Regions from separate parts of the Sulfurirhabdus autotrophica genome, predicted to be linked through region 3. Evidence: riboswitches for the same ligand, from Rfam matches in the RefSeq annotation. Region 3 holds a riboswitch; each other region holds the start of a gene.

Region 1 (4,611 bases), on a different contig from region 3:
AATTGCTTCATTGTAGTACTGATAGTTTGTGTTGAGTCTTTGTTTGTAAAATGGACTCATTAAATAAGAAAGATAAATCTTAATATGGATGTGGGGATCGAATGAAACGTATTGCGAAACTTCTGGTATGTTTAGGGTTAGCTTGGGGAATGAACGCTCAAGCATCTACGCTGAGTTTTTTCTGCATTACGCCTAGCGTTTCTACCGATTGTGGTATTGGACAGTCTCAGCTTACAGTTGATGTAATAGGCACAACTAAGGGCGTAAGCTTTACTTTTTATAATAAAGTAGGATCGAAATCATCCATTACCGATGTTTATTTCGATGCCGGTACTTCTTCTCTAAGTGGCTCTCCTTTACCAACGATCACTGATAGCGACGTTGGTAATCAGACTAATGTAGTGTTTTCGTTAGATGCTAATCCAGCAAATTTGCCTGGTGCCAATAATATCACCCCACCTTTTAATGCTTCGACGTCCACTGCTTTTACGTCTGGAGCAAATGCTGGTAATGGCGGAACAACGAGTCATGGTGTGAACGCAGCTTCTGAATGGCTGACTTTAGACTATGCATTAAAAAGTGGCAAAACACTTAATGATGTTCTGTTAGATCTAAGTAACGGTAATCTACGTCTTGGTATTCACGTAACTGGGTTTCAGGATGGCAACAGTGCTAGCTTCGTTAATAACCCAGGGCTTCCTCCACAAGTGGTTCCTGTACCAGCAGCTGCTTGGTTGCTTGGTTCTGGCTTGATTGGTTTGGTGGGCTTGGCTAGAAGAAGAGTCATTCAGTAATTACCCTTTAATTTCAGGTTTGTTCATTAGAATCATATTGATAGTGTTTTGGTAGGATAGTTACTTTATTGTAGTACGATAGTTTGTGTTGAGTCCCTGTTAGTAAAAAGGACTCACTGTAATTAGAAGTATAAATCTTAATATGGATGGAGAGATCGAATGAAACGTACAGCGAAACTTGTGGTTTGCTTAGGGTTGGCTTGGGGAATGAATGCTCAAGCTGCTTCTGTTACTTACTACCTCGACCAGTCCAATGCATTGTTGGATGGAATTGGTTATGTAAAAGTTACCGTCTCTGATTCAACGACTAATGCTGGAGATATTGATTTTAAGGTGGAAACTACTTCTGCTTTTAGTACTTCTCCGATTGGTATTGGAACCAATTTTGGTCTCCAGGCGTTTGGCTTCAATCCAACAATGGCGCTTTCCAGTTCAAATATTTACAATCTAAACACTTCCTGGTCTGTTGGGTCAGGTAACCTGGATGGTTTTGGCTCATTTTCAGTTGCAGAAACAGGAACTGGTAATTCTCGTCTGGATCCATTGACCTTCTCCATCAATATTGCTGGGGATAGTATTAGTAGTTATGCAAATCCTTCAACTGGTACAGCTGGAAGCTGGTTTGGTTCTACTAATCCTTTTTTCGCTGCCCATGTGGCTGGGTTTACCTCTAATCTGAGTGATGCTAATGGAATGGTAACCAGCGCATATTTTGCTGGTAGCACAACCACTCTTCCACCTAATTTGGTACCCGTCCCTGCTGCTGCGTGGCTGCTAGGATCTGGCCTGATTGGTTTGGTAGGGTTGGCAAGAAGAAAAGCAGTTCAGTAACACCTCGTTGCTAATTAGTGAAATAAAAAGCCGCAATAGCGGCTTTTTTATTGTGTAATGCATCAATTTACTAAAATGTTGCAGAGTGGCAGGGTATGAGGGTGCTGTGAATATAATAGCAATAAAATTACAAATCATTAATCCCACAAAGAATTATTTTCTGAGATACTTCTTCCAAGCAATTTTGTAAACAGTGATAATTTTTTTAAACCGCTGGGTTATCTGACCCAGACAGTAGTCATTGTCTAACGAAACTGCAGATTGTCCTGAAAAAGGCAAACCACCCGAAAGGGTGGGGCGCAAAGTTACCGGTCTAACGGGGTTTTCCCCCACGACAGCGGGACTGCCAGGCCAGGTGTGTACAGTAAGTTATTTGCACTGTTCCGCTCAATTTAGATGTTTCAGCCACTGCGTATACGTTGCTGGCTGTTGAGCGTTCTATTGGCTAAGCATTCCCCATGTCACAGGTTTCAAGATGGAACCTGATTTAATGAGGAGTTGCAAATGAGCCAGTCCAAGCAGTATCTACACGTTTTCCCCCATAATTTGTTGTTCACGTTGCTAGCGGGAGCAGGTCTCTGCCTGGCTGCCAATCCTGTGTCTGCTATAGAACCTGGTGCCGACTGGGTAAAGGGCAGAATTCTTGTTCAACCCCGTGCAGGCCTTGATGCCGCTGAATTTGAAAAGGTGCTGAAGCCACACGGCGGTCACGCATTGAGAAAAATTAAAGGGGTCAATGTTCAAATTGTTGAACTTCCCGGTAATGCGTCAGAAAAGGCTGTGCTAAACAGTTTGAGAAAACATAAGAATATCAAATTCGCTGAGCTGGATTACATTCTTCATGCAGAAAAAACGTCAAATGACCCCTATACGCCAAATGAGTGGCACTTGAATAAAATGCAGGCAGGCAGTGCGTGGGACATCAGTCTGGGAAACGGAATTACAGTAGCCATATTGGATACCGGTGTTGATGCGACCCATCCTGATTTGGCAGGACAGCTCGTTCCTGGCTGGAACATGTATGACAATAATGCAGATACAGCTGACGTCTATGGGCACGGAACGATGGTAGCCGGGGTAGTAGGTGCTGCCAGTGATAATGCGATTGGTGTGAGTTCTTTTGCCTGGCAGGCTAAGATAATGCCAGTACGCATTAGTGGCACAGATGGCATGGCCAGCATCAGTACAATAGCCAACGGTCTGATTTGGGCTGCTGATCATGGGGCGCGGGTTGCCAATATCAGCTATGCCGTGTCAGGTTACGCTACGGTCCAGAATGCCGCTCAATATATGAAAAACAAGGGCGGGGTGACAGTTGTTTCAGCGGGTAATAGTGGTGCTCTGGACAGCTCTCTTGCTGACGACACAATGATTTCCGTTTCTGCAACGGATAGTAATGATGTGAAAACCAGTTGGTCTACCTATGGCCCATTTGTGGATGTTTCCGCACCGGGTGCAGGTATCTGGACTACAACCCGAGGTGGCGGATATAGTGCCGTTTCAGGTACTTCATTCTCCAGTCCTGCCACAGCGGGTACCGTTACGTTGATGTTGGCAGCTAACCCGCAACTTAGCCCTGTGGATGTGGAAAACCTGCTGAAAACCACTGCGGTTGATCTTGGCACTGCCGGGTGGGACCAGAACTATGGATATGGCAGGGTGAATACTTTTGCTGCGGTGCAGGCTGCTGCTCTATCAGTGTCGAGAGACTTGAGCGCGCCAGTGGTAGCAATCGGTTCTCCAGGAAATAATGCGACCGTATCAGGGTGGGTTTCTGTTGATGCCTCTGCATCGGATAATGTGGGGGTGACGCATGTTGATCTGCTAGCTAATGGTGTTTTGGTTGCTAGTGATAACGCTTCGCCATATGCATTCTCATGGGATTCAACAAAGGTATCGGATGGTGAGGCGCAATTGGTGGCTTATGCTTATGACGCAGCAGGTAATTACAGCGCTTCACCCGTTGTAATGGTGAATGTTAAAAACGCTGTTGATATTACACCTCCTACTGTGACTATTTCCAGTCCGATAAATGGCAGCAAAATTGCGACGAAGGTTTTGATATTAGCCGAAGCAAAAGATAATGTTGCTGTTGCCAATACCAGCCTTTACATAGATGGATTGCTCGCAACGACTGTCACTGGAGGCACTCTTTCCTATAATTGGAACATGCGCAGAGTGAGTTCCGGTACCCATGTAATCAGTGTTAAGGCTGTGGATACCAGCGGTAATGCGGCAACAAGTTCCATACAGGTTATTAAATAAGCTGAAGGGGTAAAAAGCCAAAAGGGCCAGGTTAACGACCTGGCCCTTTTTTTTTCGCTCAATTTCTCACTGGATGCCGATCATTCAAATCTGGGTGATTCTGTCGGTCTAGAGTTTCCTCCTAAAATGGCTGAGAAATTGAATTTGAGTCATCTTCATATCTATTGAAAAGCAAGGCAGATAAACGCGATAAATGCAGAATCAGGATGCAAGTCTGAACAATCGTAAAACGGGTGACGCAATTGGTATGGTTCGCCGCCTGTATGGGATAATGATATGATAATCAGAAGGAAATAAATTTGATGATTAATTCGGAGATGGCATGTCGGATCCTATACTGATTGCAAAAGGAAACAAGGAAGTTTTTCTGCTGCCAAAAATGGCGAATCGACACGGCTTGATTGCAGGTGCAACTGGTACGGGAAAAACGGTTACGCTTCAAGTGCTAGCTGAAAATTTCAGTCGCATGGGCGTGCCAGTATTTATGTCTGATGTAAAAGGTGATCTTTCTGGTATTAGTCAACCAGGTAAAACCCACCCAAAAATCACAGAGCGTGTTGAAAAAATGAGCCTCACTGACTACGTTTTCTCCTCTTGTCCGGTCACATTCTGGGATGTTTTTGGAGAAAGGGGGCACCCTGCCAGAACAACAGTGTCGGAATTTGGCCCTCTTCTGCTCTCACGCATGCTTAACCTGAACGATACCCAATCTGGCGTAATG
Region 2 (4,611 bases), on a different contig from region 3:
TTTGGTTATTTATCCACCCCTTCATCAGAGACGGATAAATAACCAAACCATTCTCAGAAAATGAAGAATGGTTTGGTGGGTTGTACGGCAAAACAACATTGCATTGCTTTACCGTACTTGCATGACACTACTTAAGAAACAACTTAGTAGAACAACTGGGTTGGTTGGCAAGTGTTGTTCAGTTTAGTACCTTTCATGACCTGACCAACTGGGTACAGCGAAGGATCATAGTTGGTTGGCAGAGCAGCAACGCCTGGCAATGTAGCCAAAATGGTTGGTTCGCCTGAACGTGTCTTGAATTGATCAAGGAAGGTCGCCATATTGCCAGAAGGAGCAGCTACACCGGCAACAGTTGCATTACGCCACTGGATAGACTGTTCAACAAAGTAGTCATACTTGCCAGCAACAGCATTGGCAACCGTTGCAGGGATACCATCGATTGAAACAAAGTGCCAGTGATCTGTACCTGCTACAGGGGTGTTCTCAGTAGAAACCAAACCAATCGCCTTGTTGCCAACGGTGAAAGAGGTATTCAAGCCAGCTTTCACACCACCGGTAGAGGAATTTTCAACGACGGTATAGCCAGTGATTAATGTGGTTGGGGTTGCAGCAACTGAACCAGCAGCCAAAGGCACACCATTTGCGGAACAAGGCAATCCACCGAAATAAGCATTAGCAGATGCTTGTGTGCCGGAACCGGCACCACGACGTTCAACCATTACAGGACCAGACAAGGCTGGGTCAACTAAACTCCAGTCTGCATAGTTGCCTGTCAACAAACTGGTTATCTGTGAACGGCTCAAGTTAGTAACAGATACGTTATCGCTCACAGCAATACCAAATACCACAGCGTTCTGGCTGGCTGGGCTTATATGGCCCAGTTCAGTAGTGCTAAGAGCGGTTTCGCCAGCTGGAAGGTTAGGATAAACAAACAAAGCTGGCTCCACATCGGAAACACCCGCATCAGGCACCGCTTTCACAGTGCTGGTACATTTGAAAGTAGCAGATGGGTAAGCCGCACCTGTAGAAGCACAAGTAGCTGCTTCAATTTTCATACGGTCAATTAACTGAGCACGAGCAACGGGGCCAACACCCTGGAAAGAACCGCCCGCAGCACGGTTATGCATTAATACTTTCTTGCCATCCAGCGCTGTGCCAGTACCGGACACAGTACCAAAATAGGCGCGATAATCCTTACCACCGGTAGCATTGTCGTAATATACATCGATCGTGCCGGCAGTCATCATACCTTCGGCAATCTTGCCCAGTGTGCCTTGCAGGGCAGAAGAACCGGAAATAAATACTTGCAGATCAGGGGTAACAGCAGGACCATGGGCAAAAGCCTGAGTTGCTAGCGTAGCAACAGCCAAACCACAAGCGGCAGCAATTTTGTTCAGTTTCATGATAAATCCTTTGAATAATTTAGACTAAGTGACGGTTATATTATTCAGGTGACCCACAATAAGTCACCTGTCATACGATGCCTATTACTTAACTTTGCGGCGAGCTACACCAACCATGCCGATCAGACCCGAACCCAATAGCCACACAGCTGCAGGTACTGGAACAGCAGAAGGAGCAGGAGAAACGTAACTCAGGGTACCGTTGCTGGCCAATGTCCAGGTAGCGGCGCCATCTGCGTTACCAAACTGGGTAACAGTAGCCTTATGTAATCCACTGTTGTCACTTGGTGTCAACGCAAAGAAATTCAAACTACTACCTACTGCAGCAGTGCTATCAAATACTGCCTTCTTATTCCAATTATTACCGAAGCTATTTCCGAAATAGGATGAGCCATCAGCAGAAGCAGCTGTACTGGAATTGTTAGTTACAAAGTCGGTAGCACCCGCGTTAACGGCGTTTACATAACCATCAACTGTAGCAAAACCAGCCAGGTTAGTATTGGTTTGAGTTTTGACGGTAGCCAAGGACGCATTAGTTGTACTAAGGAATTGCATACCTACAAATGAATTTCCTGGATTAACAGTACTATCAAGCGCAGCCACGTTCCACAGCAGGTTGCTGTTTGTAGCTAACGATCCAAAAGCGGAAGCCAGCAGTGAGTCACCAGCAAAAGACAAAGAATATCCAGCATTAGAACCACTTGCGTTAAAGGTATTCATGTCGATACCCAGATCACGGGTATAAGATGTTAGCGCAACGGAATCATAAACCGACAGGAACAGTTCGCCATTACCGGAAGAACCAGGAGCAATTGCAGCAGCAGCCTGACCGGCTACAGCAAACATGGTTGCAGCAACTAATAATTTCATTTTCATTTTGGAGACCTTTTAAAAAATTAAGTTAAAAAGAAAACACCTCGTCAGGGAAAGAACTGGGTGCTTTCATGCCACCTGAACAACCGGAAATAAAAATGCCGGATTGCCTCTTTCCATAAGGCAACCCGGCTATCTCTTCATTGCTTGAGACCCGAAGCTTTCCGAACCTGCCTCACGACAGGGGTGGCTTTAACTTTTTCCGATACACGCAGTTTCTTGTTTCGGTGTTCAACAATTTACAGAACGACTATTACAGTTCGTGCAGGATTTTTAACTGATTTCATAGACCGATCGGACTATACGAATTACGATAAATACTTTTAAAAATATATAGATAGGTTACATTAACCGATTGAAATTGATTCTCAATATCCGATTTTTTTGTATGATGTGTTTAATACAAGAGACTTAATAAGCTCAGCCTGCATGAATAAATGACGTGAAAGATAACTTTCATAGATAACAAATCTTTGACGGTGATTATTGAAGTAACCCACACCGCATTGCCAGCGTAATTGCGTGTGCTCGATTATTGGCTTGTAATTTGTAGAGGATTTTTTGCACGTGGTTTTTAACAGTAAGCGGACTAACCTGTAGCTTCTCTGCAATCGCACTATTTGAAAGCCCTTCATTCAGGTGCTTAAGTACTTCTTTTTCACGCGCAGTCAGATTTGTTTTCCCCATGGGGATTTTTTTTGCGCTGGCAGTTTCCTTGCTTAGCACACGTATCAGCGCTGTATACAGATGAGGAACCAGTATTTCAAGCAGGTAATGATGCCGCATGCCTAGCGGTTCAGAAACACGGGAAAAACTGAAAAAACCGAGAACGGCACCATTGGTGTGGGTGACGCCATGTGCAGCAATATTTTTTAACCCGGAATCCTGCAAAATACTATCTTTACCCAGGAGCCTTCGATCAACAGGGAAAGAGGCTTCGCGCCTTTGTTCAAACAAGCAAGGATGCCCTGATTTTTGCCACAAACCAATGATATGGGAAATGATGCCCTCTTCTGGATGCGTGACGCGATCAAAATGCTCCGCAGTAAAATCTTGAACAGAAGAAAAAGAATGCATGCCGAGTCCCCTGCCATCTATGTCACTTAGCCCGCATATGAGAATTTCATGGGGCAATAGTCCCTGCAATTCCATTTGCACCAATGAATAAAAATGATGTCGCTTGCGGATTTTTAACGTTGCTTCGATTATGCGAAACAGCCGCTCTCGCTCTTCTGCATTTAGCTCAGGCGCTTTAGGCATACTCCCCCACTTCATTCTTTTATTTTTAGGAATACGTCATAATGAACTAAATTTATGACGTTATTATGAAACCAAAATAACAGGCAACAAGCCAGCATATGAAGTCATGGATTTGTGTTTTTTACTTAATTGTGATTATTGAAGCCACCTTGAGGAATTGTCGTTTGATTCTGATTGCGATTGAATACGGGCTTTGCAGTTGCTGAATTAGCTTGCTGACCGCTATTGTTTATAGCGTCTGCGGCATTACTGGATTGCTTAGGCACGTAGATAAATTTCCATTCTGTATATTTGCTTTTCCCTTCCAGATCCTGATCCGCCATCTTAAAATTATTCTGTTTTAACGGGACATCTTCCGACAGACTGTATACGCCCATAATGCCGCCATCGGGACTTTCAACCAACCCCCACTCTTTGCTTTTAGTGAGTGGATCCCAATATATTTTTCTGAGATATCGCTGCGTGAATACATTGCGATTATCCTGTAACAACGAATCCAGTGTTTTGGGGTATTGTTTTTTTGAACTGGCTGAACCCGGTGTTTTTTCAAAATAAAAACCAATTGCTTGTCGAAACTGATTACCAACAAAAATCAATTCATGCTCTTTTTCTCGCTTCTGGGCTAAATGCCAGACGTTTCCTGCCGTAGCAGCAACAATACCCATGATCATAATGAGAAAAAGCAGCCCCAAATAAGTAAAGCCGGTCTGAGATAATGATGTTGAAAAACGCTTCATTCATTACAACGCAGTATAAGGCTGACCATCGCGACCATTGCCCGTTGCGCCACTGTGAATATCATAAACACTGCCGCTCAGTGCATCTTCTGGTGGCGTAACAACCCAGCTTGTTGCACTATCGGTTATTGGATCGGGTGGAATGATGCGCAGGTATTTCTTGCTGACCAGATCATCCAGCGCGTCGGGATATTTTCCGTTATCGCCGTAAAATTTATCAATGGCATCACGCATGATATTCAGATCTTCTTTCAGCACAGCCTCTTTGGATTTTTCCAGACTATGAAAATAGCGTGGCACAGCAATGCTTAGCAAGGTTGCAATGATCGCCATGACAA
Region 3 (4,611 bases):
CGGGTTCAGTGGAGGAATAAGCGGTGCTTTGTCTTTCTCTGTGGCAACATTTTCGATAGGTTTTTCCTGCTTTTTAACAGGAGCCGATTTGTCACTTTTTAGAAACTTCAGGTACTTTTCCAGCATGCAATTATCTTCCGGCTAAATGTAGATTTCATTTTAGCATGCAAGTATCGCGCAGATTAGTAAACATGCATAGTCATCTCAGGTATGAATCAGTCTCAGACTCGCTCTTCTCACCCCATATTCATTTGGATAAAGTATAAAGATCACACAAAATTATTCTATTGCTGAAACTGGTTGATTTAACCGGTCAAGCAGGTTGCTTACAGCCCGATCGACAAGGTTGTCATCGTTAATGATTTCTGCCAGCCCATCACGGAATTTCATCTCCAATCCAGATGGTGTAATGGAAACTGCACGCTCTCCCAATCGGTTGGTAAAGAGATAGAGCCCTTTCATCGGGCTGACCCAGGCGAGCTTGGCACGTGTGCTAGTGCCGTCTGTTTGTAAAAATTCGATCCAGGTGCCGCGTTTTAAGCGACTGACCATGGCGGTGTAGTCATCCCCTTCAACTTCTGGGTCTGCTTGCCAATTGTCATCACTCAGAGTAAGTTCGTTAGTTTTGTTTACTGTATGTTCGTCAGCAATATTACTGATTTCCTGCAGGAGATTAAAATCTGGTTCGAGGGGGGTAGCAGGTAGCGCAATCTCCTCAAAATCCATGTGTGCTTCTGCATCGGATGATAAATCCAGCGCAAAATCGTCAGGTAAATCCAGTTCACTTGCGTTAAATTCTTCAGCTGCGGAAGCTTCTGCTGTGGTCTGCAATCCTGATTTAACCGCATCAGCATGGCATCTGACCAACGTAGAAAAAAAGGCATTACGCTCCTCTTCAGGCATGCCGGCTGTTTCCATACCATCCTGAAGGCGTTTCAATAATCCGGGTAATAAGCTGACAAGTTTTTTGCGATCCTCAGGAGCGGGTTTAGAGGTTACGCTCCAGACAAGGTTGTCCATTGTATCAATGGCATTGTTCCAGCGAACCCCATCTTCTCCCGTCTGAATGTAAGCCGATGTGAGGAGGGGTTTCCAATAGCCGGTCAGAAAGTTGCGAATGACCTCTGGTAAATGCTGAGCATGGATACGGCGACGCACTTCATCATGTGCCATGATTTTGGCAATCTCTTCTCTTTCCTGATGATGAATGACTTGGGCACTGCGACCAGTTAGTTCATCTGCCTGGTGTTTTTCAGCCGCAAGAAACTGCTCCAGTTCTTCTTCAACTTCGACAAAAATACCCACTTCATCTTCAAATTCATTCAGCACTTTTTGCACCAGGCTATCAACTAGCTTGTACAACCCCCCTTGATGGCCTTCCGCTTCATCCCAACCAATTGCTGCACCGGCCAGCGTGTCCAGAAACTTTCTTGCGGGATGGGATTTCTGCGAGAAGAAGGTTTTATCCATCATGGCTACTTTCAGCATGGGGATCTGCAAGCGGCCGATCAAAGCCTTGATGGCATCTGGGATATTCCGATCATCCAGAATGTAATCGAATAACATGGCCACGATGTCGAGCGTCATGGAATCAACATGCCCCAACGTATTCGCTACACTGGAAGACTTGATTTCCCGCAATACATTGGTTCGCCCACCAGTGAATGCGGCAGCATCCAGGGCGCCACCGTTAGAGACAAACCCTTCTATCTGACCGTGCTGGAGCTTGTTAAGTGCCTCCATTACGCCACTACCAATTTGTGCCGGGATACCTGCTATCCCGCCAGCGCTGCTACCTATAGCACTACCATTACCTGCAACCCCGCCCGTAAAACCACCGGCTACACCTGGCTGTGAAATGCCCATCCCTCCGCCACCCAATGTCAATAATTGTTGCAGGGTTGCAAATAGCTCGTTTCCACCGACGACAGGCTGACCAGCAGCAATGCCACCGGCAGGAAGAGTCATGCCGGATGCTGACGCTGAAGAAGCCTGTTTTTTCATTCCAACACGAATTTTTGGCAGGACGCCTTTTTCCACCAGATGCTGGTTTATTTCCTGATACATGTCTTTTAACTGGTCAGGCATATATTTATTGAACAGCCTTACCAGTAAGAGCTTAACTTTGACGTCGCAATTCCAGTCTTTAAGTGCTTCCATAAAGGCTGCACCAATGACTTCCGGTCCAATTGGGTTGTTATGGTTTGAAAGTTCCGGGTCATGTAACAAAATGCCGATACGTTTTTCTATGCCAAACAGCGCTTCAGCGCAGGTGCCGTGGATGTTGTTCGCAATGTTGATCGCAGCAAGGGATTCTTCCAGTTCGTCGGGATCTACCAAACTAAAATCAGATTCAAGGGACGCAGATGCTGAAAATGAGGCGTTTTTATCTTTGCGTGTTTCTTTGGCAAAGCTTTGGAGAAATTGCTGTTTAAATGCAGATTCAAGGATGGCACGCTTGTCACGGGCAAGCGTCATCGCTTCCATGTAAAGGTTGCGCATCTCGAATCCAGTATTGGTTTCGGAAAGCAAGAAAAACTCGTCGACAGCTTTTCCAAGCATGTCAGACAGGGCATTGACCAGTTTTGAGGCGGCCATATCCCGGCTATCGTTCAGAAATTGTGTGGTAGACGAGCTTGAAATACGTGATTTTTCAAACTTATTTATATGCACGACGTTCTGATTCGAAGCGGTTTTCATGATTCTGCTCCCAGCTTAGGTGAACTTTGTAATTATAGCGGATGGTTTGCTAAAAACTTAAGTCACCAATTGTTCCAATTCGATGCAATCCAAAGGGAGCGGGGGGTAACAAAGTGCCAGTGGCGATCCGGTATGCTTGAAGAGAATTGAAGGTGTTACCGTGCCGAAAGAGTATAGTCGAGAAATCACTCATTCAACCACCTAGCAATTCCGCTATCGTAGGACTTTTATCATCCCTTAGACCGGAAACTTTGCGTCCCCACCTTTCGATGGGTTTGCCCTGTTTAGGTATTACAACCTTCAGATAACTGACGGTTAAACGTAACGGATTTTTGTTACGTTATAGTTACCCTATCACAGAATTAAAGTCTATGCAATGGCGATTATGGTCTAAATAAGGGGTGTCAATGATGAATCTTTTTTAACCTTTAATGGATAAAAACTAAAGGTTAAATTCTGCGGGAGAGTATGGCTGATATTTCGGTATCCTCAAGCACAATTGGGTTGGTTTTCATGCTGCTGCCACGGCTATTCTTAACTATGTGCGGGAAATCACTTTCATTGATGCCGTAGTTGCTTAAACGAGGAAGGCATAGTTGTTCAGTCCAATCGTCAAGTAATTTTACCAGGTCTATGAGCGCGCTGGCGTTGTTCATCTCATTTTCAGTTTTTCCTGAGAGCAGCCGACCGATTTCAGCATACTTGAAGAGTGCCGGGTTGGCTGGCTCGCGTTGGGTCATGGCGATAATGTTGATCTCGGTAGCGGTCGCAACCAGTGTGCCGCATACCACACCGTGGGGGATGGGGAAAAATGCACCAAGCGGAGAAGCCAGTCCGTGGACTGACCCTAGTCCCACCTGCGCTAGAGTAATGCCTGAAAGCATTGCAGCGTACGCCATTCGTTCTCGCCCATTGCTGTCTTCCGGGTTATGAAACCAGGGAAGCAGGCCATCGCGAACAGCATTCAGACCGCTTAATGCCAGCGCATCAGTAAAGTGGTTAGCTTTGCTTGAAACATAAGATTCCAGCAGCTGAGTGAAAGCATCCATTCCGTTCGCTGCTATCAGTTCGGGTGGGCAGCTGGAGAGTAGATCCGGATCAACCACGGCATACTGTGGTACCAATAGTTCGTCGCGAAAGGATTTTTTGAAACCCGTACTGCCTTGAATGCTGAGTACCGCATTTTTAGTGGCCTCTGAGCCTGTCCCGGCAGTGGTCGGAACAGCAATAAACGGCGTAGAGGGGCCATTGTAAGGCAGTTCTGGCCCAACCCCTTCCAGATGATCCATCACTGAGCTGCCAGGGATAAGCAAGCCGGCAATCGCTTTGGCAGCATCCAGTACACTGCCGCCACCTATGCCGAGTACCACATCAATATTCACGTTCTTGAAACGGGCTACGGCATCATCCACCAATTGGGGGGAAGGTTCACCAGAAACCGTCAGCGAATCCCATGTGAAATTCTGTTGTTTCAGATTCTCACTTAACCATGTCCAATGGGGCGTTTCTCGGAAAGAGCGATCTCCAGTAACGATCAATACATGCTTGCCAAAATCGCCGAGCAAAGCAGGGATTTTTTTGAAACAGCCTGAACCAAATTCTATCCGTGGCAGTCGTGAAATAGAGAACGCGGGATTGGTCATTGATTTTCCTTTGAAGGAAGCAGCCCAAGGTAAGTGATCCCTTGTCGTGGTTCTGCCATCCAGTCGGTTACTGTGTCACGCCATTTCAGATAATGGGGTGTCAGCTTATGAGCTGCGGCACCATTGGCAGTTTCATACGCTTCATACAGTACAAAGCGTGCGAGTTCTTCCGGTAATTGCAATACATCAAACCGCAGGTTTTCAGGTTCTTTAATCGAAGCCAGGTGATTTTCTTGCGTGGCAGCGATAAATTCTTCAAGGTGAGCCA

The links. Region 3 has a riboswitch for cyclic di-GMP ahead of EDC63_RS18005 (DUF1631 domain-containing protein). Riboswitches for the same ligand answer to the same signal wherever they lie in the genome.
Region 1: it holds a riboswitch for cyclic di-GMP, as region 3 does, so the genes downstream of both, EDC63_RS05615 (S8 family serine peptidase) here and EDC63_RS18005 (DUF1631 domain-containing protein) in region 3, are expected to answer to the same signal.
Region 2: it holds a riboswitch for cyclic di-GMP, as region 3 does, so the genes downstream of both, EDC63_RS04495 (VPLPA-CTERM sorting domain-containing protein) here and EDC63_RS18005 (DUF1631 domain-containing protein) in region 3, are expected to answer to the same signal.

What each region holds. Positions count from the first base shown of each region.
Region 1 covers NZ_SMCO01000003.1:62,677-67,287, reverse strand. Annotated here, with positions in the region: gene EDC63_RS18735 (VPLPA-CTERM sorting domain-containing protein) at 102-794, shown strand; gene EDC63_RS05620 (VPLPA-CTERM sorting domain-containing protein) at 954-1,625, shown strand; cyclic di-GMP riboswitch class I at 1,890-1,976, shown strand; gene EDC63_RS05615 (S8 family serine peptidase) at 2,130-3,890, shown strand; gene EDC63_RS05610 (helicase HerA-like C-terminal domain-containing protein) at 4,213-4,611, shown strand, end outside.
Region 2 covers NZ_SMCO01000002.1:59,345-63,955, forward strand. Annotated here, with positions in the region: gene EDC63_RS04490 (type 2 periplasmic-binding domain-containing protein) at 144-1,403, opposite strand; gene EDC63_RS04495 (VPLPA-CTERM sorting domain-containing protein) at 1,488-2,279, opposite strand; cyclic di-GMP riboswitch class I at 2,396-2,477, opposite strand; gene epsA (XrtB/PEP-CTERM-associated transcriptional regulator EpsA) at 2,760-3,551, opposite strand; gene EDC63_RS04505 (type II secretion system protein) at 3,662-4,273, opposite strand; gene EDC63_RS04510 (type IV pilin protein) at 4,277-4,611, opposite strand, start outside.
Region 3 covers NZ_SMCO01000037.1:272-4,882, reverse strand. Annotated here, with positions in the region: gene EDC63_RS18010 (EAL and HDOD domain-containing protein) at 1-126, opposite strand, end outside; gene EDC63_RS18005 (DUF1631 domain-containing protein) at 280-2,700, opposite strand; cyclic di-GMP riboswitch class I at 2,901-2,990, opposite strand; gene EDC63_RS18000 (iron-containing alcohol dehydrogenase) at 3,150-4,343, opposite strand; gene EDC63_RS17995 (antibiotic biosynthesis monooxygenase) at 4,340-4,611, opposite strand, start outside.